Azospirillum brasilense: one gene and its partner. The main gene of each other region encodes a partner of the protein of the gene in region 2 in a complex. Links are inferred from orthologs where the notes say so. Each region holds a gene or a part of one and is shown on either strand. Other genes may lie near its edges.

Region 1 (3,355 bases), 430 kb from region 2 along the record:
CCTTCTGGCCGGTGCCGATGACGATGCAGAGCATGGTCGTCATCCTGCTCGGCATGGCCTACGGCAGCCGCCTCGCCACGGCGACGGTCCTGCTGTACCTGCTGGAAGGCCTCGCCGGTCTGCCGGTCTTCGCCGGTCCGGGCGCCGGCCCGGCCTACATGGCCGGCCCGACCGCCGGTTACCTGCTGGGCTTCGTCCTGGCCGCCGGCGTCACCGGCTTGCTGGCCGAGCGCGGCTGGGACCGCAGCCCGCTCAAGGCCGTCGGCGCCCTGGCGATCGGCCATGCCCTGCTGTTCGTTCCGGGCGTGGCCTGGATGGCCGTCCTGTTCGGCGGCGAGAAGGCTGTCGCTCTCGGCCTGACGCCGTTCCTGGCCGCCACGGTCCTGAAGACCGCACTGGGTGCCGCGATTATGCAGGCCGCCTGGAAGGTCGTCGCCCGCCGGTCGCAGGCTTAATCAGGCTGGGTTTGCCCCCTCCCTAACCCTCCCCCGCCTTTGGCGAGGGAGGGGACTGGTCTCCCTCCCCTGCGAAGCGGGGGAGGGCCGGGGTGGGGGCAAGCGCCCCATCCATTTCATTGATCGTTCCAAATCATTCGAACCAAGAAGCCGTGTCGAGGAGACGTCCCATGAGCGAGTTCCCGAAGAAGACCCAGGCCGACTGGCAGACCCTGGCCACCAAGGACCTGGGCGCCAACGGGACGCTCGAAGACCTCGTCTGGAAGACTCCGGAAGGGCTGGACGTCAAGGCCCTCTACACCGCCGACGATCTGGAAGGGCTGGAGCTGGACAGCCTGCCCGGCTTCCCGCCCTTCACCCGCGGCCCGCGCGCCACGATGTACGCGGTGAAGCCCTGGACCATCCGCCAGTACGCCGGCTTCTCGACCGCCGAGGACTCCAACGCCTTCTACAAGGCGAACCTGAAGGCCGGGCAGATGGGCCTGTCGGTCGCCTTCGACCTCGCCACCCATCGCGGCTATGACAGCGATCACCCGCGCGTGGTCGGCGACGTGGGCAAGGCGGGCGTCGCCATCGACAGCGTCGAGGACATGAAGATCCTCTTCGACGGCATCCCGCTCGACAAGATGTCGGTGTCGATGACCATGAACGGCGCGGTGCTGCCGATCCTTGCCGGCTACATCGTCGCGGCGGAGGAGCAGGGCGTCAGCCAGGACAAGCTGAGCGGGACCATCCAGAACGACATCCTCAAGGAGTTCATGGTCCGCAACACCTACATCTACCCGCCCGAACCCTCGATGCGGATCATCGCCGACATCATCGAGTACACGGCGCTGAACATGCCGAAGTTCAATTCGATCTCGATCTCCGGCTACCACATGCAGGAGGCCGGGGCGACCGCGGTGCAGGAGCTGGCCTTCACCATCGCCGACGGGCTGGAATACGTCCGTGCCGCCATGTCCAAGGGGCTGCCGGTCGACAAGTTCGCGCCGCGCCTGTCCTTCTTCTTCTCCATCGGCATGAACTTCTTCATGGAGATCGCCAAGCTGCGCGCCGCGCGCCTGCTGTGGTCGACCCTGATGAAGCAGAAGTTCGACCCGAAGGACGCCCGCTCGCTGGCCCTGCGCACCCACTGCCAGACCTCCGGAGTCAGCCTGACCGAGCAGGACCCCTACAACAACGTCATCCGCACCACCATCGAGGCGATGGCCGCGGTGCTGGGCGGCACCCAGTCGCTGCACACCAACGCCTTCGACGAGGCGCTGGGCCTGCCGACCAAATTCTCCGCCCGCATCGCCCGCAACACCCAGCTCATCATCGCCGAGGAGTCGGGCGTCACCAACGTGGTCGATCCGCTGGGCGGCTCCTACTACATCGAGAATCTGACCCACAGCCTCGCCAACGCCGCGCTCGACCTCATCAACAAGGTCGAGGATCTGGGCGGCATGACCAAGGCCGTGGACAGCGGCATGCCCAAGCTGCTGATCGAGGAGGCCGCCGCCCGCCGTCAGGCCCGCGTCGACCGCGCCGAGGAGGTGATCGTCGGCGTCAACAAGTACCATCCGGAGAACCCCGAGATGGTCGACGTGCTGGACATCGACAACACGGCGGTCCGCGAATCCCAGATTGCCCGCCTGAACAGCGTGCGCGCCAATCGTGACGACGCCAAGTGCCGCGCCGCCCTGGAGGCGCTGACCAAGGCCGCCACGGAGAAGTCCGGCAACCTGCTGGCCCTGGCGGTGGAGGCCACCCGCGCCCGCGCCACGGTCGGCGAGATTTCCGACGCGCTGGAGAAGGCCTTCACCCGCCATGTGGCGGTCATCCGCTCGGTTTCCGGCGTCTACGGCGCCGCCTACGAGGGCGACGAGGGCTTCAAGAGGATTCAGGAGGAGGTGTCCGCCTTCGCCGCCGAGGAGGGCCGCCGCCCGCGCATCCTCGTCGTGAAGATGGGCCAGGACGGTCATGACCGCGGCGCCAAGGTGATCGCCACCAGCTTCGCCGACATCGGCTTCGACGTGGACATCGGGCCGCTGTTCCAGACCCCGGAGGAGGCCGCCCGTCAGGCGGTGGAGAACGATGTGCACGTCATCGGCGTGTCGTCCCAGGCCGCCGGCCACAAGACGCTGGTCCCGCAACTGGTCGAAGAACTGCGCCGCCAAGGCGCCGGGGACATCCTCGTCGTCTGCGGCGGCGTGATCCCGCCCCAGGATTACGATTATCTCTACAAGGCGGGCGCCGCGGCCATCTACGGCCCCGGCACCAACATCCCGAAGGCCGCCTCCGACATCCTGGCCATCCTGCGCAAGCAGAAGGCCGCGGCGTAGAGCGGCGCCAGCACTTTTCCCTCCCCCGCCCAGCGGGGGAGGGCTAGGGTGGGGGCCCCTTCAAGAACGCGCTCCACTTCCCTTGCCCATCACCGCCGAAACCGACCTCTACGCCCCCGTCAAAGCCTTCCTCGAAGCCCAGGGTTACGACGTGAAGGCCGAGATCCACGGCTGCGACCTCGTCGCGGTGCGCGGAGCCGAGCCGCCGCTGATCGTCGAACTGAAGAAGCGCTTCACCCTGGACCTGCTGCTTCAAGGGGTGGACCGGCTCGCCCTGACGGACATCGTCTATCTCGCCGTGCCGCAGCCGGGACGCAAGGCCAGCGGCGCGTCGCCCTACGACAGCGGGGTGCGCAAGCTGTGCCGGCGGCTGGGCGTCGGCTTGCTGATCGTCGACACCGGCCGGGCGGCGGGGCATGAGGTGGAGGTTCTGCTCGACCCCGTTCCCTACAGCCCGCGCAAGGACAGGACGCGCGCCGCCCGGCTGCTGGGCGAACATGCGCGGCGCCGCGGCGATCCCAACCGCGGCGGCTCCACCCGCGTGCCGATCGTCACCGCCTACCGCCAGGATGCGCT
Region 2 (3,382 bases):
GCTGCGCGGCGCCATCGGCATCGTCCCGCAGGATACGGTGCTGTTCAACGACACGGTATACTACAACATCGCCTACGGCCGCCCCGGCGCCAGCCCGGCGGAGGTCGAGCAGGCGGCGCGCCTGGCCCACATCCACAACTTCATCATGGCGCTGCCCGACGGCTACGAGACCACGGTGGGGGAGCGCGGGCTGAAGCTGTCCGGCGGCGAGAAGCAGCGTGTCGCCATCGCCCGCACCATCCTGAAGAACCCGGCGATCCTGCTGTTCGACGAGGCGACCTCGGCGCTCGACACCCACACCGAGCGGGAGATCCAGGCCAACCTGCGCGAGGTCAGCCGCGGCCGCACCACGCTGGTCATCGCGCACCGCCTGTCCACCGTGATCGACGCCGACGAGATCCTGGTGATGGAGGCCGGGCGTGTGATCGAACGGGGACGCCACATGGAACTGCTGTCGCGTGGCGGCGCCTATGCCGCATTGTGGGCGCGGCAGCAGGAATCCTCCCAGGGGCCGGAACCGGTTCCGGAAGTCCTCGCCCCCACTTAACCTCATCATCACGACGGAGCATCCCTTTGGGACCGGTACGGCAGGCGCTGCGCGAGGCGACCCGCGACATTCATGAACGTCTGGACCGCGCGGCGGTCCTGCGCCCGCTGACCAGCCCGTCCATCACGGCGGACGAGTACCGCGACGCCCTGATCGCCCTGCACGGCTTCAACGCCCCCATCGAACGGGCGCTGGGCGAGGGGGCCGAGCGGCTGGACCTGCTGCGCGCCGATCTGGCCGATCTGGGGGTGGACGCGGACTCATTGCCGGTGGCCGGGTCGCTGCCGGCGCTGGACGGCTTGCCGGCGCGGCTGGCGGCGCGCTACGTGCTCGACGGCTCCGCCCATGGCGGGCGGGCGATGCTGCCCAACGTCACCCGCGCGCTGGGCTTCGACGCCACGCGGGGGGCGCGCTTCCTGGCGTCGGCCGGGATCGACATGGCCGGCCGGTGGAAGGCGCTGCTCGCCCGGCTGGAAAGCGATCTGGACACGCCCGAGTCGGCGCAGGCCGCCTGCGCCACGGCGGTCGCCCTGTTTGCCGCGCTGGAGGTCTGGCTGGACGGGCTGGCCGCGAAGGGGGCGTAACGCTTATAGGGGCCGGCGGATCGACGCAGCGGATCGACGCAGTGGATCAACGTGGGGCTTCACCGCGCCCGCCGCGCCCGCTAGGGTCCTGCCATGACGACCGCTCCCGCCCCCGCCCTCACCACCCCCGCTGCGCTCGCCGACGCGGTGCTGCGGGGTGACCGCCGCGCGCTCGCCCGCGCCATCACCCTGATCGAATCGACCCGGCGCGACCACCGCGCCCAGGCCGACGCCCTGCTGGAGACGCTGCTGCCCCACACCGGCAACTCGGTGCGGGTGGGCATTTCCGGCGTGCCGGGGGTGGGCAAGTCCACCTTCATCGAGGCGTTTGGGCAGCACGTCATCGCGCGCGGGCACAAGGTGGCGGTTCTGGCCATCGACCCGTCGTCGCAGCGCACCGGCGGTTCCATCCTGGGCGACAAGACCCGCATGGTGGACCTGTCGCGCGAACCGAACGCCTTTATCCGCCCGTCGCCCGCCGGCGCCACGCTGGGCGGCGTGGCCCGCCGCACGCGTGAGGCCATGCTGATCTGCGAGGCCGCGGGCTTCGACGTGATCGTGGTGGAGACGGTGGGCGTCGGCCAGTCGGAGACGGCGGTGGCCGACATGGTCGACCTGTTCATGCTGCTGCTGCTGCCCGCCGGGGGCGACGAGCTTCAAGGCATCAAGAAGGGCATCGTGGAGCTGGCCGACCTCGTGGTCGTCAACAAGGCGGATGGCGACCTCGCCAACACGGCGCGGCATACCGTCGCGGACTACCGCCATGCCCTGACCCTGTTGCGCCACGGCGACTGGCGCGTGCCGGTGCTGAGCTGCTCGGCCATCACCAGGGCCGGCATCGATTCGGTGTGGGACACCATCGGGGAGCACAAGGCGATCACCGAGGCGTCCGGAGTCCGCGCCACGCGCCGCGCCGAGCAGGCCCGCGCCTGGCTGTGGAGCGAGATCCGCGAGACGCTGGTGGACGCCTTCAAGGCGCATCCGGCCGTGCGCGCCGACCTGTCGGCGCTGGAGTCCCGCGTGACCGGCGGCGCCATCACCCCCACCGCCGCTGCACGCGTTTTGCTTGAAAAGTTCCTCGGGCGCGCGGTGGAGTAGGTCCTTTCGGGTATGCTGCACCGCAACATTTCCGTTGCGCGGCGATTCTCCCGTGCATAAGGTGGCCTGGGCGGGAAAGGAGCGCCTCCGTGGCGCTTGGGCGAGAGGTTTGCCCGCAGTCTCCTGGGGTATGAGCCGGAGTTGACTTGTCCGACACCGCCTCCGCGTCGAGTCGTCAACGGGAGACCTTAAGGACATGGCCGCCAACTTTCTGGATCTTTTCGAGCGCTTCAATCCCCTGACCAATGGGCCTCTCGCCCTGTCCCCGCTGGGCAAGGCGAACGCCGAGACCTACGCCGCCCGCGGCACGCGCGTCGCCGGCGTGATGCAGGACGGCTGCCGTCGCCTGCTCGACGGCGTCACCGCCGGCATCGGCGAGTCGACCCACCTCGCCGGCGAATTCGCCAAGGTGCGCAGCCCGGCGGACCTCGTCGCCGTGCAGCGCGAATGGGCGACCGTCGCCCAGGCCCGCGTCGTCAACCAGATGCAGACCGTCCTGGACGTCTCCTCCAAGATCGCCGCCGAGCTGGGCGTCAGCCCGGTGGCCCTGACTCCGGCCGCCCCGGCTCCGAAGGCTGCTCCGGTCGCCGTGCCGGCTCCCGCTCCGAAGGCTGAGGCCCCGAAGGTCGAAGCGCCCAAGGCTGAAGAGAAGAAGGCCGAGGTGAAGGTGGAGCCGGCTCCCACCCCTGCGCCGAAGAAGGCTCCGGCGGCCCGCAAGGCCGCTCCGGCCAAGGCCGCCGCTCCGAAGGTCGAGGCGCCCAAGGCTGAAGAGAAGAAGGCCGAGGCGCCCGCTGCGAAGGCGGAGCCGGTGAAGGCCGAAACGCCGAAGGTCGAGGCGGCTCCCGCCCCGGCGCCCAAGGCGGAAGCCCCGAAGGCCGAGGTGAAGGCGGACGTGAAGGCTGCCCCGAAGGTCGAGGAAAAGAAGGCGGACGTGAAGGTCGAAGCCCCCAAGGCCGAGGCCGCCAAGGCGGACGCGCCGAAGCCGGAAGCGCCCAAGGCCGCCCCGAAGGCTGAGGAGAAGAAGGCCGCCGCTCCCGCGGCCGAGTGATTCCACCGGATCGCGGTCCCCGCCGGCCCGGGGACCGTCGATCGGCGCGCGCCCGTCTCTTCCTTCCTTGACGGGCGCGCGCTTGTTCGACTATAACGCCGCCTC

What was found. Proteins that work in one complex are often made in the same cells at the same time.
Region 1: the proteins of meaB (region 2) and scpA are in contact, whole or in part, in a crystal structure (PDB 8DPB), measured with the Methylorubrum extorquens proteins. The link is inferred for Azospirillum brasilense from one-to-one orthologs. Residues at the interface, in SOR26638.1 of Methylorubrum extorquens: Arg20, Ala21, Ala24, Arg25, Thr28, Ser32, Arg33, Arg34, His37, Thr98, Gly99, Gly100, Ser101, Ile102, Leu103, Lys106, Thr107, Ala110, Ala113, Ile114, Asp115, Arg116, Ala118, Phe119, Ile120, Arg121, Pro122, Pro124; in SOR27001.1 of Methylorubrum extorquens: Glu577, Glu578, Asn579, Asp580, Gly581, Arg582, Arg583, Arg585, His596, Ala604, Ser605, Ala608, Asp609, Gly611, Phe612, Asp613, Val614, Asp615, Ile616, Gly617, Pro618, Leu619, Glu625, Arg628, Gln629, Val631, Glu632, Asn633, Asp634, Glu661.

What each region holds. Positions count from the first base shown.
Region 1 is NZ_CP012915.1:1,161,759-1,165,113, reverse strand. What follows is about bases 258-3,202. They hold scpA (methylmalonyl-CoA mutase), read left to right. Parts: upstream 258-625; coding sequence 626-2,779; downstream 2,780-3,202. Other genes in these bases: AMK58_RS18970 (DUF2161 domain-containing phosphodiesterase), read left to right, coding at 2,862-3,202; AMK58_RS18980 (biotin transporter BioY), read left to right, coding at 258-455. Also shown: more of AMK58_RS18980, read left to right, coding at 1-257; more of AMK58_RS18970, read left to right, coding at 3,203-3,355. UniProt on the Escherichia coli protein: Catalyzes the interconversion of succinyl-CoA and methylmalonyl-CoA. Could be part of a pathway that converts succinate to propionate.
Region 2 is NZ_CP012915.1:1,595,738-1,599,119, reverse strand. Bases 255-3,226 are described here. They hold meaB (methylmalonyl Co-A mutase-associated GTPase MeaB), read left to right. Parts: upstream 255-1,224; coding sequence 1,225-2,229; downstream 2,230-3,226. Other genes in these bases: AMK58_RS20955 (phasin family protein), read left to right, coding at 2,426-3,226; AMK58_RS20965 (biliverdin-producing heme oxygenase), read left to right, coding at 574-1,131; AMK58_RS20970 (ABCB family ABC transporter ATP-binding protein/permease), read left to right, coding at 255-547. Also shown: more of AMK58_RS20970, read left to right, coding at 1-254; more of AMK58_RS20955, read left to right, coding at 3,227-3,277. UniProt on the Escherichia coli protein: Binds and hydrolyzes GTP. Likely functions as a G-protein chaperone that assists AdoCbl cofactor delivery to the methylmalonyl-CoA mutase (MCM) ScpA and reactivation of the enzyme during catalysis.